DNA from 4 places in the Kitasatospora sp. NPDC059722 genome. Region 3 is predicted to be linked to each of the others. Evidence: riboswitches for the same ligand, from Rfam matches in the RefSeq annotation. Region 3 holds a riboswitch; each other region holds the start of a gene.
The links. A riboswitch is a leader RNA that binds a small molecule or an ion and turns the genes downstream of it on or off. The one in region 3 is predicted to bind cyclic di-AMP.
Positions count from the first base shown of each region.

Region 1: another riboswitch for cyclic di-AMP. It lies ahead of ACFV4F_RS00380 (hypothetical protein); the one in region 3 lies ahead of ACFV4F_RS25155 (M23 family metallopeptidase).
Region 2: another riboswitch for cyclic di-AMP. It lies ahead of ACFV4F_RS15880 (NlpC/P60 family protein); the one in region 3 lies ahead of ACFV4F_RS25155 (M23 family metallopeptidase).
Region 4: another riboswitch for cyclic di-AMP. It lies ahead of ACFV4F_RS34860 (transglycosylase family protein); the one in region 3 lies ahead of ACFV4F_RS25155 (M23 family metallopeptidase).

Region 1 is NZ_JBHWGD010000001.1:87,963-92,136, forward strand. Features, by position in the region: gene ACFV4F_RS00370 (IclR family transcriptional regulator) at 1-261, shown strand, start outside; gene ACFV4F_RS00375 (hypothetical protein) at 539-1,030, shown strand; gene ACFV4F_RS00380 (hypothetical protein) at 1,053-2,348, opposite strand; cyclic di-AMP (ydaO/yuaA leader) riboswitch at 2,350-2,522, opposite strand; gene ACFV4F_RS00385 (MoaF N-terminal domain-containing protein) at 3,008-3,337, shown strand; gene ACFV4F_RS00390 (alpha/beta hydrolase) at 3,457-4,174, opposite strand, start outside.
Region 2 is NZ_JBHWGD010000020.1:60,709-64,882, forward strand. Features, by position in the region: gene ACFV4F_RS15875 (NlpC/P60 family protein) at 1-892, opposite strand, end outside; gene ACFV4F_RS15880 (NlpC/P60 family protein) at 1,120-2,244, opposite strand; cyclic di-AMP (ydaO/yuaA leader) riboswitch at 2,255-2,408, opposite strand; gene ACFV4F_RS15885 (NlpC/P60 family protein) at 2,757-3,794, opposite strand; gene ACFV4F_RS15890 (NYN domain-containing protein) at 3,995-4,174, opposite strand, start outside.
Region 3 is NZ_JBHWGD010000042.1:21,723-25,896, reverse strand. Features, by position in the region: gene ACFV4F_RS25170 (TetR/AcrR family transcriptional regulator) at 1-93, opposite strand, end outside; gene ACFV4F_RS25165 (alpha/beta fold hydrolase) at 132-959, opposite strand; gene ACFV4F_RS25160 (YiaA/YiaB family inner membrane protein) at 1,103-1,393, opposite strand; cyclic di-AMP (ydaO/yuaA leader) riboswitch at 1,646-1,804, shown strand; gene ACFV4F_RS25155 (M23 family metallopeptidase) at 1,817-2,650, shown strand; gene ACFV4F_RS25150 (hypothetical protein) at 2,708-3,637, opposite strand; gene ACFV4F_RS25145 (GNAT family N-acetyltransferase) at 3,680-4,174, shown strand, end outside.
Region 4 is NZ_JBHWGD010000084.1:8,617-12,790, forward strand. Features, by position in the region: gene eno (phosphopyruvate hydratase) at 1-946, opposite strand, end outside; gene ACFV4F_RS34860 (transglycosylase family protein) at 1,201-2,130, opposite strand; cyclic di-AMP (ydaO/yuaA leader) riboswitch at 2,136-2,304, opposite strand; gene ACFV4F_RS34865 (cytochrome P450) at 2,515-3,798, opposite strand; gene ACFV4F_RS34870 (SDR family NAD(P)-dependent oxidoreductase) at 4,065-4,174, shown strand, end outside.

The sequences.
Region 1 (4,174 bases), on a different contig from region 3:
TACACCGTCACCGACCCGCAGGAGCTGCTGCACCAGCTCGCCGAGGCGCGCGAGCGCGGGTACGTCGTCGACGACCAGGAGCAGGAGATCGGGGTGCGCTGCATCGCGCTCGCCGTCCCGGGCGCGCCGACGCCGACGGCGCTGTCGGTCTCCGGCCCCGAGGCCCGCATCCGGGCGCTGGAGCAGCAGGACGGCGCGGCCTCGCTCGTCCCGGTGATGCACAAGATCGCGGCCCGGCTCGGGCAGGTCCTCGCACCCTGATGGGTGGTCAGTTGAGGTGTCATGCGCAGGAAGTCGGACTGGTCGACTTCCTGCGCACGCGTTCCTCCGTTCGAGCGGACGGAGGGCGGGGCGCGGCGACGGCCGCCCGCCGCTCGGCCACCCTGGTGCGGACGCGGCCCGCGACAGCGCAGGCGGCCGGAGCACGAGGGCATGGTGAACGGCGATGGAGCGCAGGCGCAAGAGGCTTCGCGGCAGGACGGGGAACGCGACACGGAGCGGGACGTGGCTGACGGTGGCCGTGGCGGCAGGCTGTGCGGTGGCGACGCTGACCGCCGTCCCGTCGTGGGCCGGGCAGCGGCCCGACCCCCGTCCGGCAGTGCAGCTCGCGCCGGAGAGCCGGGCCGCGGCGCTGTCCGACTCCGACCTGGAGGTCGTCCGGCTCGACCCCAGCCCCGCGCCGCCCGGCGGCACCACGACCGTGCACGCCTTCGTCGCCAACCTCGGCCCGGACACCACCGCCTCGCCCTTCACCGTGATCGTCACCCTGCCGGAGGAGGTGACGGCCGTGGGCCCGTACTTCCCCGAGAACTGCGAGGCGTTCCTGGGCCGCGAGGTGCGCTGCACCTTCGGCCCCGGCCTGCCCGAGGGACGCAGCGCGACCGCGCTCGTCACGGTGCGGATCTCCCCCATGGCGCATACGGGCCTGCTGACCGGCGGGAAGGTCACGGTGATCAGCCCGGACGACCGGCACCCGCGCAACAACCGGCAGCCGTTCGACATCAGGGTCGTCGAGACGGCTGCCGGTTGAGGTCCGCTACGGCCGGTGACGGCTACCGGTACACGCGGACGTAGTCGGCGGCGAAGGTGATCGGGGCGGTCCCCTGCGGCGCGGGGTGGTACTGCCCCGCGCACACCGACAGGTTGAGGATCAGGTACGCCGAGAAGTTCGCGCCGACGCCCTTGCCGTCCGAGAACACCTTCACGCCGTTGACGTACCAGTCCACCGAGGTGGCGCCGTAGTACGTGCCGATGGTCACCCACTGGTCCTTCGCGACGGCGCTCGCGTTGGTGTAGTAGTCGAAGTTGCCCGGGTTGACGTGGTTGGTCAGCTCCAGGAGGTTCGGGTTGTCGGGGTGGTACTCGAAGGAGTCGACCTCCCCGTTGCCGTTCTTCCAGGTCCACAGGGCCGGCCAGGCGCCGGAGCCGGCCGGCAGCTTGACCCGGGTCTCGGCGTAGTCGCCGGTCTTGACCTGGAAGCCCTCGCTGGAGCCCTCGGTGGTGAGGAAGCCGGTGTTCCAGGACTGCTTGCCGTTCTCCAGCGTGTTGCTGCCGGGGGTGGCGGTGAAGGTGGCGACGCCGTTGGCCACGCTGACGTTGTTCGGGTCCAGCCAGTCGAGCTTGTTGTCGTCCGGGTTGTGGTTGCCGTACTTGTACGCGGTGCTCTTGTCGCCGACCCAGCGCTGGCCCCAGTTGATCGGGCCGTTGAACTCGTCGGACCAGGTCAGCGACTTGCCGGCGATCGGGGAGGACGGCGCCGGGGTACTCGGGGTGGCGGTGGCGCTCGGGGTCTGGGTGGGCGTCTGGGTGGGTGCCTGGGTGGGCGTGGGGGTGGGGGTGGGCGTGGCCGACGGGGTGGCCGACGGGGTGGTGGTCGGGGCTGGGGTGCTGGAGACGACGAGCTGCTGCGACGGCAGGTTGTGCCAGGCGCCGCCGAAGTCCTGCCAGAACCCGAACTGGGTGTAGGTGCCGGCCGGCAGGGCGCGCGCGCCACTGGTGAAGGTGTAGCTCCACGGGCAGATCGGCACATTGCTGGCGTTGCCGGGGAAGTCGAGGTTGTTGCCGGCCGCGTCGCGCACGCCGACACCGACGGTCTTGGCGGTGAAGCAGGACGAGGAGTGGACGGTGAGGGTCGCGGTGGCGGCCCGGCCGGCGACCATCGTGGCCGGGGCGAGCCGGTCCTGGGTGACGGTCGGACCGGTGGCGGCCTGGGCGCCGGGCGCGGACTGGAGGCCGAACAGGCCGGCGCCGGTGATGGCGAGCGCGCCGGTGGCGGCGAGGGCGGCGGTGCGGCCGCGGTGGGACGGGCGGGCGTGGCGGGGCGCGGGGCGCCGGGCAGGCTTGTGCATGGGGTGTCCTCTGCGACGCCTGCGAGGTGAGCTGTCGGGTTCGGACTGAGAGGTCGCCCGGCCGCCGGTGGGAACGGCTTCACCCCAAGCCGCGGCCGGCACGCGCGAGGGCGTGCCGGGTCGTGGCGCTGACCTTGGTTCCCCCGCTCCCGTCCGCTGTGGTGCTCGGTTGCCCGCCGTCGGGTGGACGGGACTCGGCGTCCCGGCGGCGGGGTCCGCGAGGGCGGACGCCGTTGCAGGCTAGGCAGTCGGTCCGTGAACGGACAACTCGTCTCGGCCGGTTGTCGCGCAGCTCACAGTCGTGTCGATCAACTACGGTGCGCAGTGGATCAGTTGGCCGGTGTCCCGGCGGGCCGTCGATGATCGGGCGGGCCGGGCGCCGATCCGGACCCCGGCGTCCGGCGCCCCGGCGGGTTCGAGGCGGTCGCGCCCGCCGAGCAGCCGGGCGCCGCCGACCGTCGCGGTGCCGGTGTCGGTGTCGGTGTCACCCGATGGTGGGCGGTGCCCTGGCGGGCCCTGCGTGGTGACGGTGACGGGGGTGCGTCTTCACTGGCAGTGGCGTGCGAGCTCGCCCGATCGGATAAATTGGAGGTCCGACATCCACCGTCGTGCACAAGAGCACCGCGCCCCCTCCCGCAGAGACGAGGAACCGCCGCACCATGACCGCGCCCCTGCCCGCCTTCGCCGGCCGCACCTACCTCTTCCGGGCCGACAACGGCGCGGCCTTCCGCAACGCCTACTCGGCCGACGGCAAGCGGCTGCGCTGGGAGGGCCTCGGCGAGTCGGCGGGCCAGTGGGAGGACGTGGCGCTCCACGTCGCCGAGGTCGCGCCCGAGGTGTACTTCGTCAGCTGGACGGAGCAGAGCGGCATCACCGTCAGCCACGTGATGGACCTGGTCCGGCTGACGGTGCGCGCGTTCTGGACCTTCGAGGGCGAGGGCGGCCGGGTCGGCGAGCTCCACACGGGGACGCTGGAGCGGGTGGCCTGAGGCCGGCCGGTCCGCGAGGCCGGCGACCGTCGGGCTGCGGGAACCGGCCGGCTGCAGCGAGTCGGACCACGGGGACCATCCGGCTGCGGGAACCGGCTGTCAGCCTACGAAGGCCGGCTTCAGGCTGCGGGGGCCGGCTGATTCGGCTGGTTCGGGACCTTGAGGTGCTCGGACAGCCACTCCAGCGAGGACGGCAGCAGCTTGCTCCACGTCTCGAAGTTGTGGCCGCCGGTCTCCAGCATGCTGTACGAGACCTTCATCGGGCCGGGGCTCTGCACCGCGTCGATGAACGCCTCGGTGTCGTGCTTGTAGTCGCCGTCACCCTGCTTCGTGCCCGCCAGCAGAACGGCCGCCTTGGGCTGCGGCAGGTTCTTGAGCCTCCACATCAGGTCGGCCTCGTCCCGGCGCTGCCGGCTGCCGCCGAAGAGGTCGCCGGTGGTCGGGTCCTCGGCGGCACGGTAGTAGCCGGAGAGGGAGACGGCGGTCGGGAAGACCTCCGGGTGGCGCATGGCGAGCTTGACCGCGCAGTAGCCGCCGGTGGAGTTGCCCATGAAGGCCCACGCCTGCGGGTCGGCGGAGACCCGGAAGCTCGCCTGGATCGCCGAGGGGACGTCCTTGGTGAAGTACGTGTCGGACTGCGCGCCACCGGGGATGTCCTCGCACTCGGTGTCCTGCGGGAGGGCGGGCGAGGGACGCATGAGGACCATGACGGTCGGCTGCATCTTCCCCTCCTGGAGCAGCTTGAGCGCCGCGCCCGGGTAGTTGAACCGAGTGATCAGGTTCTCGGCCTGCCCGGGGAAACCGGTGCTGACGATCACGGCCGGGAACTGGCGCTGC
Region 2 (4,174 bases), on a different contig from region 3:
CTTCGGACAGGCTCACCCGCTGGCCGGCGTAGGCCTGGGCCTGCGAGGTGCGCGGCAGGCTCACTCCCGCCTGCCGCCAGCTGTAGTACATCAGACCGGAACAGTCGAACGCGCGGGGGCCGGTGGACCCGTACACGTACGGCGACCCGATCATCCGCACCGCCGCCGCGAGCGCCGCCGCCCCACGCTCGGAGGCGGGCGGGGTGGTGCCGAGGTCCAGCCGGTCGGTGCCGCGGGTGGCGCGCTGCTCGGCCTCCTGGGCGTCCTGCGCGGCCATCCGGGAGCGCTCGGCGGCGCCCAGGCTGTTGAGCAGCCGCTGGGCCTTGGCCAGCCGCTGCTGGATCTCCTGCTTGCTGTCGGCGAGCGTCCGGCGGGCCTGGTCCAGCTCGGCGAGCTTGGCGGCGGTCTCGGTGCGGCGCTGGTCGAGCCCGCGCTGACGGGTCACCAGCTCGTGCAGCGTCTCGTTCTGCCGCTCGGTCGCCTGGTCGAGGGTCCGGGCGCGGGCGAGGTAGCCCTCCGGGTCGGTGGCGAGCATCAGCTGGACGGTCTGCGCCATGCCGCCGGAGCGGTACTCGGCGCCGGCCACGGTGGCGAGGTCGCCGCGCAGCTGGTTCAGCTGGTCCTGGGCGGCGGCGATCTCGCCCTGGAGGACGGTGGTCTCGCCCTGGAGCCGCTGCTGGGCCTCCTGCGCGGCGTTGTACTTCTCCGACGCCTGTTCGGCCTCGTTGTACAGCTGCTCGACCTGCGCCTTGACGTCCTTGCGGCTGGGCGCGTCCGGGGAGCCGGGGGCGGCCTGGGCGCTGCCGCCCGTCGTGACGCCCAGGGCGGTGGTGGCGGCCGCGGTCAGCACCAGCGCACGGGCGAGCAGTTGGGAACGGCGGTGCACGGGCATGGCGGCGGCTGCTCCAATCCTGCGGACCGGTCCCGCCGCCGCACCCAAGCGGGCGGTCCTGGAGCGGGAGTCCGGTGGCAGACGTTAGCGAGTCCGGGCAACCGAGTCCAAACCCCTCCCAACCCGAATATTTGACCCTGAATCGGACACCAGTCCGAGGAAAGGAAACGCCGCAGGCCCGGACCTCCGGGGAGGAGGGCCGGGCCTGCGGGAAGCCGAGCGGGGAATCAGACCCGCACGATGGACGAGAGCGGCATGTTGGTGACCGCCTCGTAGCGGACGCTCGCACCCGGCTTGGGCGCGTGCAGCACCTGGCCGTTGCCGGCGTAGATGCCGACGTGGTGGGCGTCGTTGAAGAAGATCAGCAGGTCGCCGGGCTGGGCCTGGGAGAGGTCCGTGCCGATCCGGGTCCCGGCGCCGGCCTGCTCCTGCGAGGTGCGCGGCAGCGAGACGCCGGCCTGGTCGAAGGCCCAGACCATCAGGCCCGAGCAGTCGAAGGAGTTCGGGCCGGTGGCGGCCCAGACGTACGGGCTGCCGATCTTGGTGGCGGCGTAGGACAGCGCGGCGGCACCGCGCGAGCTGCCCGCCGCCGGCGGCTTGGCGACCGGCGAGGACGACGGGGCCGAGCCGAGGTCGGTGCGGCTGCTGTCGCGGGAGGCGCGGTCGGCGGCGGCCTGCTGGGCCTTCGCGGCGTCGGCCTTGGCCTTGGCATCGGCGGCGGCCTTGTCCTCGGCCGCCTTGATGGCCTGGCGCTCCTGCTCGGACAGGGTGTTGAAGAGGTTCTGGGCGGCCGTCAGCTTCCCCTGGATCTGCTCCTTGGACGCCTTCAGCTGCTGGGTGGTCGCGTCCAGCTCGGCGAGCTTGCCCTGGGCCTCGGTGCGGTCCTGGTCCAGCTTGCGCTGCTGGTCCTGGAGCTCCTTCAGCTGACCCTTCTGGGTGCTGCCGGCCTGGTTCAGGGCGTCGGCCTGGCTGAGGAAGTTGTCCGGCTTGGACGAGAACATCAGCTGGACGGTCGGGGATATGCCCCCGTTGCGGTACTGCTCGCCGGCGATCTGGGCGAGGCCGCCCTGGAGGTCGGTCACCTGCTCCTGCTGGCGGGCCACCTGGTCCTGCAGGCCGCTGACCTGCTTCTGCAGCTCCTGCTGCTTGGACTGGGCGGCGTTGTACTGCTCGGTCGCCACCTCGGCCTGCTCGTTGAGCTGGTCGACCTGCTCCTTGACCTGGTCCTTGGTCGGCGCGGGGTCGGCGTGGGCGCCGGACTGCGCGGAGAGGGCGACGGCTGCCGCGGCAACTCCGGTCAGGAAGGAAACTCGGGCACGACCGGCGGGTTTGGGACGACGATGGGACGCCACGAAGGCGGACTCCTTCTTCCTACGTCCGCCTACCGGGTGAGCTGACGGGTTCGGGCCGGAAGCATGCCCTACGACGCCTCACGGCCGTTCCACCGGCCGACCTGGCGCCGATTCACCCCGGAGGAACGTGGTTCCCCGGCTCCGCTCCACAGCGCCCCCTGTCACTGGGCTCCCCTGTCGGACGGTCGCTTCGACCCGTCCCGCTGCTTCACGAACTCGGCGGGAACCACCGCCGCCACCCTGGCTGGGCGATCGACAGTGCGGTGGTCCGGGTCACGACCCTAGTAACTGAACCGTGATCGGTTCAAATCCTTGTCAGAAAAAAGGCGGAAGAATAACCAAGTTCTTTTGTGAAGATGACAGAAGGTGATCGCGGCAGTACGCAAGGCTGATCACTTGTCACGCGAACGCGGCGAAACGCAGGGAAACGCGCTCAAGCGAACGCGCCACCCCCGCTCGGGAGGTGGCGCGGATCACAGGGCCGTCGCGTCGGCCCGCGGCGTGTCGGCGGGTCAGACCCGGCGGATGGTGTTGATCGGCATCGCGTCGGCCTTCATCACCTTGACGACGTCGCCGGTGTGCGGCGCGTGCACCACCATGCCGTTGCCGATGTACATCGCGACGTGGTGCATGTCGGGACCGTAGATCACCAGGTCGCCGGGCTGGGCCTGGTCCAGCGAGGGCACCCGGGTGCCGTAGTGGCCCTGCTCCTGCGAGGTGCGCGGCAGCGAGACGCCGGCCTGGCCGTACGACCAGAGCATCAGGCCCGAGCAGTCGAAGGTGCTGGAGCCGACGGCACCCCACACGTACGGCGAGCCCTGCTTGCTCATCGCCTTGGCCACGGCCACGGCCGCGTAGCCGCTGGCCGGCGGCAGGCTGCTCAGGTCGACCCGGTCGGTGCCGCGCGAGGCGCGGTCGTCCTGGGCCTGCTGGGCCTTCAGCGCGGCGCGCTCGGAGGCGCTGAGCGAGTTGAGGAGGTCCTGGGCCTGCTTGAGCTTGGCGTTGACGTCCGCCTTGGACTGGTTCAGGTCCTTGGTGGTGGAGTCCAGGGAGGCCAGCACCGCGGCGGCCTCGGCCTTCTCCTGGTCCAGGCGGCGCTGCTGGTCCAGCAGGCCCTTGAGCGCGTCGGTCTCGGTGGCGGTGGCCTGCTGCACGCTGGAGGCCTTGGCCAGGTAGTTGTTCGGGTCGGAGGAGAGCATCAGCTGGACGGACGGGTCGATGCCGCCGGTGCGGTACTGCTCGCCCGCCACGCCGGCGAGGCCGGTCTGAAGCTGGGTCATCTGCTCCTGGCCGCGGGCCACCTGGTCCTGGAGCTGGTCGGCCTGCTTGCGCAGCTGGTCGGCCCGCTCCTTGGCGCCGTTGTACTTCTCGGCGGCCTGCTCCTGCTCCTGCTGCAGTTCGTCGATCTGCGCCTTGACGTCCGTCTTGTTCGGCTGCGGCGCGGCGTGCGCGGCCACCTGGGCGGAGAGCGCGACCGCGGTCGCAGCAGCAGCGGTGAGCACGGAGACCCGCGCGCGGCTCGGCTGCTTGGGACGGCGGTGGGAGGCCAAGGGACCTGCTCCTTCTTCCATGGACTCACCGGTTCGGGTGAGAAATCCGGAAAATAGGTTTGACGCCAGACCCTAGTGAACATCCAGGCATTGCGCCACTCCCCCAAAGGCGTGAACTCCGAGCCCCCACGCCGCTTCACCGAATCCGCACATCACCGCAAACCGGACGCTGAGCGGCCGTCATCCCCATCGGCACGGAATCAGGGCCGCGCCAGCCGGTTCAGCAGCAGAACCGAGGCGACCGGGCGCGCGCCCGCCTTCCGCACGCCCTCCGCGACCTCCCGGTCGGCGGAGACCACCACGACCGGACGGCCCTGCGGCTCGGCCCGCACCAGGCGTCTGATCAGCTCGTCCGCCGTCTCGCCGGTCCGGCTGAAGCG
Region 3 (4,174 bases):
GGCGGCGAGGGTGAGGCCGTCCGGGCCCTGGTCGTCGATGAGGGCGAGGGCGTGGTCGACGACCTGCTCGGGCGTCAGTCCGACTCGGGGCATGGCTCGGTCTCTCTGTGTCGTGATCCGGGGGAGGAGGCTCAGGCGATCTCGGCGAGGAAGGGCAGCAGGGCACCGGCGACGGCCTGCGGGTTGTCGGCCATCGGGTAGTGCCCCGAGCCGTCGATCATCACCTTCCGGGCGCCGAGCGCCGCGGTCTGCCGGTCGGCGACGACCTCCGGCTTCGGGAAGTCGGGGTCCTTGGTGCCCATGAGGACGAGCGCCGGGCACCGCACGGCGGCGGTCCAGCCGACGGGCGAGGAGTCGCCGCGGACGTGTCCGCGGGTGGCGGTCCTGCGGCCGGGGGTGCGCAGCGCGTCGACGAGCCCGGCCACGTACGCGTCGAAGTCGGCCGGCTTGGCGCCCGGGTAGGCGAGCTTGCGGTGGTAGAAGCCCCAGAACGCGGGCCAGTGGATGACGACGGTCCCCATGGCGTGGACGACGCCGCGCATGAGGGCGTTCTGCGGGAGGTTCTCGATGAAGGCGTCGATCAGGACGATCCCGGCGACCCGCTCGGGCGCGTCCCCGGCGACCTTGACGACGGTCGCCCCGGTGTAGGAGCTGCCGGCCAGGACGGCCCGCTCGATGCCGAGGTGGTCGAGCAGGGCGAGGACGTCGGCGGCGATGGCGCCCGGCGCGTAGTCGTCCCAGGCGATCGAGGACTCGCCGAAGCCGCGCAGGTCCATGGTGATGACGCGGTGGCCGGCGGCGGCGAGCAGCGGGACGAGGTGCCGGTACGAGCGGCGGCTGTCGAGCATCCCGGGGAGGAGGACGACGGGGGTGCCGTCGCCCTTCAGGGTGTCGTCGAAGGCGATCCGGCCGCCGGGAACGTCGAGGTACTGGGTGTCCGGGGTGGTGGTGCCGTTCATGGTGGGCCTCCTCGGTCCGCTGCTGCGGTGGCATCGGCGGTGCTGCCGATAGCCATAAAGCTAAGGCTAATAGCCTTAGCCGTCAAGCTATCGGCCCGCTCCGATGTGAGGAGGTCGTCCGCGCCGACCGGCACCCCGCCCCCTCACGTCCCTTCGACCTTGAACGGGTCGTGCTCGCTGAGCAGCTTCTCCAGCCGGGCCTGGTCCACCCGGGTGACGATCTCGTTCGTCTCCTGCTTGTCCCGGATGACCTTGGCGAGCGTGAAGGAGGAGGTGACGGTGTAGAGCAGGCCGATCCCGAGGAAGGCCCGGGTCCAGGCCCCGACCGGCAGGTAGGCGATCCCGAGGGCGAGGGCGGTGCCCGACAGGGCGAAGGAGAGCACGGCCTGGAGGTAGTACGCGGCCGTGGTGCGTGACTGCATCGGTGCGTTCATGGCGCCAGGATGGCGGCGGTCCGGCCGCCGCACATGAGTAGGAGTACTCAGACGGGCCTGGTCAGGCCGTCGTTCGGTGATGCCCAATCACGTTAAGTAGTGCCAGGGGTGGGTAAGAGCCGCAAATCAGTCATAGGGCGCAAGGCACCCGCCCGGTTGTCGGCCGTCCCGGGCGGATGGCTTGGAATCAGGGCGCCCTAGGATTAACGTTTGATAACGCAGCGCGGTCGAAACGCCGTACCCAGACGGCACCGTGCGCCGTCGCCTAATCCCGCCGGCCGGCCTCCGGGCAGGTCAGGGAGCCGGGGAACCACGTTCCTTGGGGTGAATCGGCGGGGCCCCGGCCCGGCCGTAGGAGACCTTCCTGCTCCGAACCCGTCAGCTAACCCGGTAGGCGCGAAGGAAGGAAAGGAGCACGCCTCCGTGGCGTCGACGCACACCCCGGCACAGCCCGCCGGCCCTGCCGCCGGTACCCAGCTCCTCGACCACCCCCGTCCGGCCGGGGACGAGTTCCCGGCCCCGGAGGCCGAGGCCAACCGCCACCGGATGCCGCGTCAGACCCGCGGAGCCTCCCCGCTGCTCGGCGTCACCGCCGTCGCCGCCACCCTGGGCGCCACCGGCTTCGCCTCCGCGACCCCGGCCGCCGCGCCCGCCGTCGAGTCCCCGGACGAGGCCCCGGTCGCTCTCGCCGCAGACCCCGGCCTCGCGCTCGCCGCCCGCATCCAGCAGCAGGCCGACGGCCAGCGCACCGCCGCCGAGGAGAGCGCCCGCGTGCAGGCCGCGCAGGAGGCCCAGGCCAAGGCCGCCGCCAAGGAGGCCGAGGCGAAGAAGGCCGCCGACGACGCCGAGAAGGCCAAGGCCGCCGCCCTCACGCTGCCGGTGCGCGACTACAACCTGAGCGCCCACTACGGCCAGAGCGCCCGCTACTGGGCGCACCTGCACACCGGCCTGGACTTCGCCGCCGACACCGGCACCGCCGTGTTCGCGGTCGGCCAGGGCACGATCACCTCGGCCGGCTGGTCCGGCGCGTACGGCTACCGCATCGTCGAGACCCTGCCCGACGGCACCGAGATCTGGTACTGCCACCTCTCCTCGATCATCAAGGGCAGCGGCACGGTGACCTCCGGCCAGCAGATCGGCAAGGTCGGCGCCACCGGCAACGTCACCGGTCCCCACCTGCACCTGGAGGTCCGCCCGGGCGGCGGCGCCCCGGTCGACCCGGAGACCTGGCTCCAGCAGCGCGGCCTGAACCCCTAGCCGCCGCGCAACGCAAACAGGAAGGGCCCCGACCGTCGCCGGCCGGGGCCTTCCGCATCAGTCCCGTTCCGACGGCTCCGACGATTCCAGCGATTCCAGCGATTCCGACGGCTCAGACGCCTGCGGCAACTGCGCCAGGTACGCCTCGATCTCCGCCGGCCCCGGCTCCGGCGCGAGCTCCGGGAACTCCTCGACCAGCAGCCGCGGCAGCCCCGGCACCGTCCACTCGCCGCACAGCGCGAGCGCCGCCTGCACCGCCGCGTCCTCGAACTGCCCGAAGTCCCCGGCCAGTTCGTCCGGCATCGGGCGCCCCAGCGCGTTCAGCTCGGCGAGGTTGCGGTAGCTGCGCCGCATCAGGCCCTGCTCCAGCAGCCGCCGCGCGCCGTCCGTGGCCATGCCGACCGACAGCACCCGGCCCGGGCCCCAGCCCTGCTCGTCCGGCTCGTCCAGCCACCCGGCCTCGGCCAGCGCGGCGAACGCGTCCAGCCGGTCCTCCTCGGCCAGTTCGAGGAACCCGGCGAGCCAGTCCCGCACCGCGGCCCCGTCCGTGACGTCCACCCCGTGCGCGCGCAGCAGCACCGCGTACAGCCGGGGCCACGTCACCAGGTCGGCCCGGCGCAGCAGCCCGGCCGCGACCTCGCCCTGCCACTCGGCTTCGGCGTGCAGCCGCTCCTGCCGCTTGGCGTTGAGCCGCTTCGCCGCCCGCTGGTGGTCGACCAGCAGCCGGACGGCCTCGCCGTACGCGAACGGGTCCTCGTCGGGGGCGGGCTGGACGTACAGGTGGAGCCGCTCGTACAGCAGGTGCTCCACGGCGTCCGAGGTCAGTTCGGGCCAGCCGTCGCGCATCCTGCCCTCGCCCAGCTCCAGCAGCGCCAGCACCGTGCGCAGCGGCGCCTCGGCCACCGGGGTGCGGCCCTCCGCCGCCGCCCAGGCGAGCAGGTCGGCGGCCCTGGTGCGCGGGGCGAGCCGCAGGTCTTCGTCGTTCATAGCTCGAACGGTAACCGCTGGTCGGGGGTAGGGTCGGCAGCCATGGTCCCCGTACGTCTCACCGGCCCCCGGCTGGCCATCCGCGAGTACCACCACACCCCGGAGGAACTGGACGCGCTGCACGCGCTCTTCGGCGACCCGGAGGTCACGCGGTACCTCCCGTTCGAGCCGCGCGACCGCGAGGCCTGCGCGGACCAGCTCGCCCTCTACCTGGAGGGGGCGATGGAGGAGGAACGCGACACCTACCGGCTGGCCGTCACCCTCCACGGCGCCGACGCCGCACCCCGAGCCGACGCCCGAGCCCGAGCCGACGCCGCACCCCGAGCCGCCGCCGGAGCCGACGACCCGGCGGACGCCGCGCCGATCGGCCAGGCCGCCCTCACCCTCGGCCCGTACCGGTCGGCCGAGCTCGGGTACGTGCTGCGCCGGGACGCGTGGGGGCACGGCTACGGGAGCGAGACCGCCCGGCTGCTGTGCGTCCTCGCCTTCGACCACCTCGGCCTGCACCGGCTGGCCGCCTCCGTGGACGTCGACAAC
Region 4 (4,174 bases), on a different contig from region 3:
TGGTGACGAACAGGTCGTCGCCGACCAGCTGGACCTTGTCGCCCAGCTTGACGGTCATGGCCTTCCAGCCGTCCCAGTCCGACTCGTCCAGCGGGTCCTCGATGGAGACCAGCGGGTAGGCGGCGACGAGCCCGGCGTAGTACTCGATGAGCTCCGCGGCCGAGAGGGCCTTGCCCTCGAACTGGTAGGCGCCGTCCTGGTAGAACTCGGAGGCGGCGACGTCCAGGGCCAGCGCGATGTCGCGGCCGGGCACGTAGCCGGCCTTCTGGATGGCCTCGGTGATGAGGTCCAGGGCCTCGCGGTTGCTGTCCAGGTTCGGCGCGAAGCCGCCCTCGTCGCCGAGGCCGGTGGACAGGCCGCGCTCCTTCAGGACGCCCTTGAGGGTGTGGTAGACCTCGACGCCCCAGCGGACGGCCTCGGAGAAGGACTCCGCGCCGATCGGGGCGATCATGAACTCCTGGATGTCGACGTTGGAGTCCGCGTGCGAGCCGCCGTTGAGGATGTTCATCATCGGGACCGGCAGGACGTGCGCGTTCGGGCCGCCCAGGTAGCGGAACAGCGGCAGGTCGCTCGCCTCGGAGGCGGCGTGCGCGACGGCCAGCGAGACGCCCAGGATGGCGTTGGCGCCGAGCGAGGACTTGTCCGGGGTGGCGTCCAGGTCGAGCATGGCCTGGTCGATCAGGCGCTGCTCGGTGGCGTCGTAGCCGACCAGCTCCGGGCCGATCTGCTCGATGACGGCCAGGACGGCCTTCTCCACGCCCTTGCCGAAGTAGCGGTTCTTGTCACCGTCGCGGAGCTCCAGCGCCTCGAAGGCGCCGGTGGAGGCACCCGACGGGACAGCGGCACGACCGGTGCTGCCGTCGTCGAGGCCGACCTCGACCTCGACCGTGGGGTTGCCACGCGAGTCGAGGATCTCACGGGCTACGACGACATCGATGGACGGCACGAGGCATCTCCTTGCGGAAGCAGGGTCCCGCTGACCAGTGGTGCGGCCGGCGGGATGATTGCGGAGTCGTTACGACCAGAGCCTAACCGCACGTGGTCCCGGGGCCACGCCGACCTCGGTCCCGTCTCAGCGTGTGGCCGGGCTACTTACCGGTAGTTCACCTGGGCTCCCCGGGAAAAGGGGCGGAAGCGGACGAAGGGGGCCGATCCGGGGTCGGCCCCCTCCGTGGCGTGTCGCACCGGTTCCGGCCGGCGTCAGCCGAGGTGCAGCACCTGGCCGGGCAGGATCAGGTTCGGGTCGCCGCCGACGGTGCCGCGGTTGCCGTCGTAGACCGACTGCCAGCCGCCGTGCACACCCTGGGCGGACGCGATGCTCGACAGCGTGTCACCGGCGTGGACGGTGTAGTCGTGGCCGCCCTGCGGGGCGACGGCAGCGCGCGGGGCCTGCTGCTGCGGCTGGGCGTACTGCTGCTGGACCTGCTGCTGGGCGTACTGCTGCTGAGCGGCCTGCTGCTGGGCCTGGCCCGCGTACTGCTGGTAGACGCCCTGGTGGCTGGTCCAGTACCAGGTGCCGTTGTTCTGGTACCAGTACACCTTCGCGTCGGCGTCCCAGCCGGCCTTGCCGGAGAAGCCCGGGGCCTGCGGCTGCTGCTGGGCCTGCTGCGTGTGCTGCTGGTACTGCTGCTGGGCGGGCTTCTGAGCCGGCTTCGGCTGGGCCGGCTTCGCCGCGGGCTGCTGCTGCGCCGGCTGGGAGTGCTGCTGCGCGGCGGGCTTGGCGTCGGAGGTGTCGACGGCGGCGGGGGCGCCGCCCTTCGACAGGCCGGCCTTCTTCGAGCAGACCGGCCAGGCGCCCGGACCCTGCGAGGCCAGGACCTTCTCGGCCACCGCGATCTGCTGGCCCTTGGAGGCCTGGTTGGCCTGCGCCGCGTACGCGGTGCCGCCGAAGGCCTTCCAGGTGCTGGAGGTGAACTGCAGGCCGCCGTAGAAGCCGTTGCCGGTGTTGATGCCCCAGTCGCCGCCGCTCTCGCACTGGGCGACGGAGTCCCAGGCGGAGGCCGGGGCGGCGGAGGCGCCGGTGGCGGTGAGGATCGGCATCGCGAGTCCGACGCCGGCCACTCCGGCGACGGCGATGGCCTTCTCGGTCTGGGTGCGACGGCGGTGACGACCGGTTCCAACGAACAGCATGAAGGGGTCCCTCTCCGCACGCCTGCGAGGTGAGCTGTCGGGTTCGGACCGGGAGGTGGCCCGGCCGCCGTCTGCGGAAACGATTCCGCTCGGGCGGCTTCACCCCAAGCCGTGGAGGAACGGCAACAAACCTGGTTCCCCCGCCCCTGCCCAGGGTTCTGGTCGGTTTCCCGTGGCGCGGCGGGCAGGACTCGGCGTTCCGCACTCGGGGTCCGCAGCTGCGAACTCCAGGGAGAGTAGACAGATCCTCAGACCAATCACAAGCTCATATCGCAGACATCACACAGAAATTACGGCACGTGGTCGATCGCCTACCAACGGCGGCTGTTTGTCCGGATTGATGGGTGTTCATACGGCCGATCCGTACCGGTTCGCGACGTCCCGTCAGTGTGTCGGAGCGTCGGGAAGCGCGTGCGGTGAACGGCTCTCGGGACTGAATTCGACCGGAAGTTCGCGCAATCCGCGCATGATCAGGCCACCGCGCCACCGCAGGTTCTCCGGGCTTTCCGCCAGCGCGATATCGGGCAGCCGGGACAACAGCGTGGCCAGCGCCGACCGGCCTTCGAGCCTGGCCAGCGGGGCGCCGATGCAGTAGTGGATGCCGTGCCCGAAACCCAGGTGCGGGTTGTCCGCCCGGGCCAGGTCCAGGGTGTTCTCGTCCGAGAACCTGGCCGGATCCCGGTCCGCCGCCGCCAGCACCACGAGCACCGGGTCGCCGACCGGGATGTCCACCCCGCCGATGGTCAGCGGGTGGGTCGCGAACCGCCACGTCGCCAGCTCCACCGGACCGTCGTAGCGCAGGAGTTCCTCGATCCCGGTCTCCAGCAGCGCCGTCTCGCCCCGCGCCACCGACTCCTGCAGCAGGCGGCGCTGCTCCGGGTTGCGCAGCAGCGCGTACGTCCCGTTGCCGATCAGGTTGACGGTCGTCTCGAAGCCGGCGAACAGGAGGATGAACGCCATCGCGGCGGCCTCGTTCTCGGTGAGGTGCTCGCCGTGGTCGCTCGCCCGGATCAGGCCCGAGATCAGGTCGTCCCCGAGGTCCGCCCGCTTGCGGTGGATCAGCTCCAGCAGGTACGCCCGCATCCGCTTCACCGCCCGCCCCACGCCGCCGCGTTGGCCGCCCCCGTGGCGGATCATCATGCCGGCCCAGTCGCGGAAGTCGTCCTGGTCCTCGGCCGGCACGCCGAGCATGTCGCAGATCGCGTAGATGGGGAGCGGGAACGCGAACTCGTGGATGAGGTCCGCCGAACCGCGCTGCGCGAAGCCGTCGATCAGGCGGTCGGTGAGCTGCTGCACCCGCGGCTCGAACTCGGCCACCCGGCGCGGCGTGAACGCCTTCGAGACCAGGCGGCGCAGCCGGGTGTGGTCCGGCGGGTCGATGTTCAGCAGGTGCGTCATCAGGTCCGCCTGCCGCTCCCCCGGGATCCCGACCCGGCCGGTGCGGTGCGCCTGCTCGCTGTGGTGCGCCGGGTTCTTCGACAGCCGGCCGTCCGCCAGCGCCTGCCGCGCGTCCGCGTACCGCGTCACCAGCCAGGCGTCCACCCCGCTCGGCAGCGTGGTGCGGTGCACCGGGGCGTGCTCGCGCAGCCACGCGTACGCCGGGTACGGGTCGGCGGCGAACTCCCACGTGAAGAGCGGCGGGCGGGCGGCGTCGGGCTGAACTGGCATGGGACGACCGTATCCGGTGGGTCGGGGGCACCCCGCCATCTACGGTGAGTGACCGGATCGTCAACGGCCCGCGGACCGTTCCTCAACGCCCCGCGAACGGCCCGTGGACAGTGCGTGGACGGGTTTTGGACAGCTCTTGGACGGTGGGCAGGCGTGAGCCTGGTCACCTGAGGGGTAACCCCTGTTGCGGAGGGTCAGGACCTGCCTACGATCCTCGGCAGAAATCGTGGGCGTCAGTGCGGACCGCCCACAGGGAGGAGCGCACCATGCGGGTCACCGGGGCAGTCGTCGTCATCGCGGTACTCGACGGCGGGTCGGGAGCCGACCTCGCCCGCCGGTTCACCGCGGCCGGCGCCGCCGGAGTGCTGATCGCCGA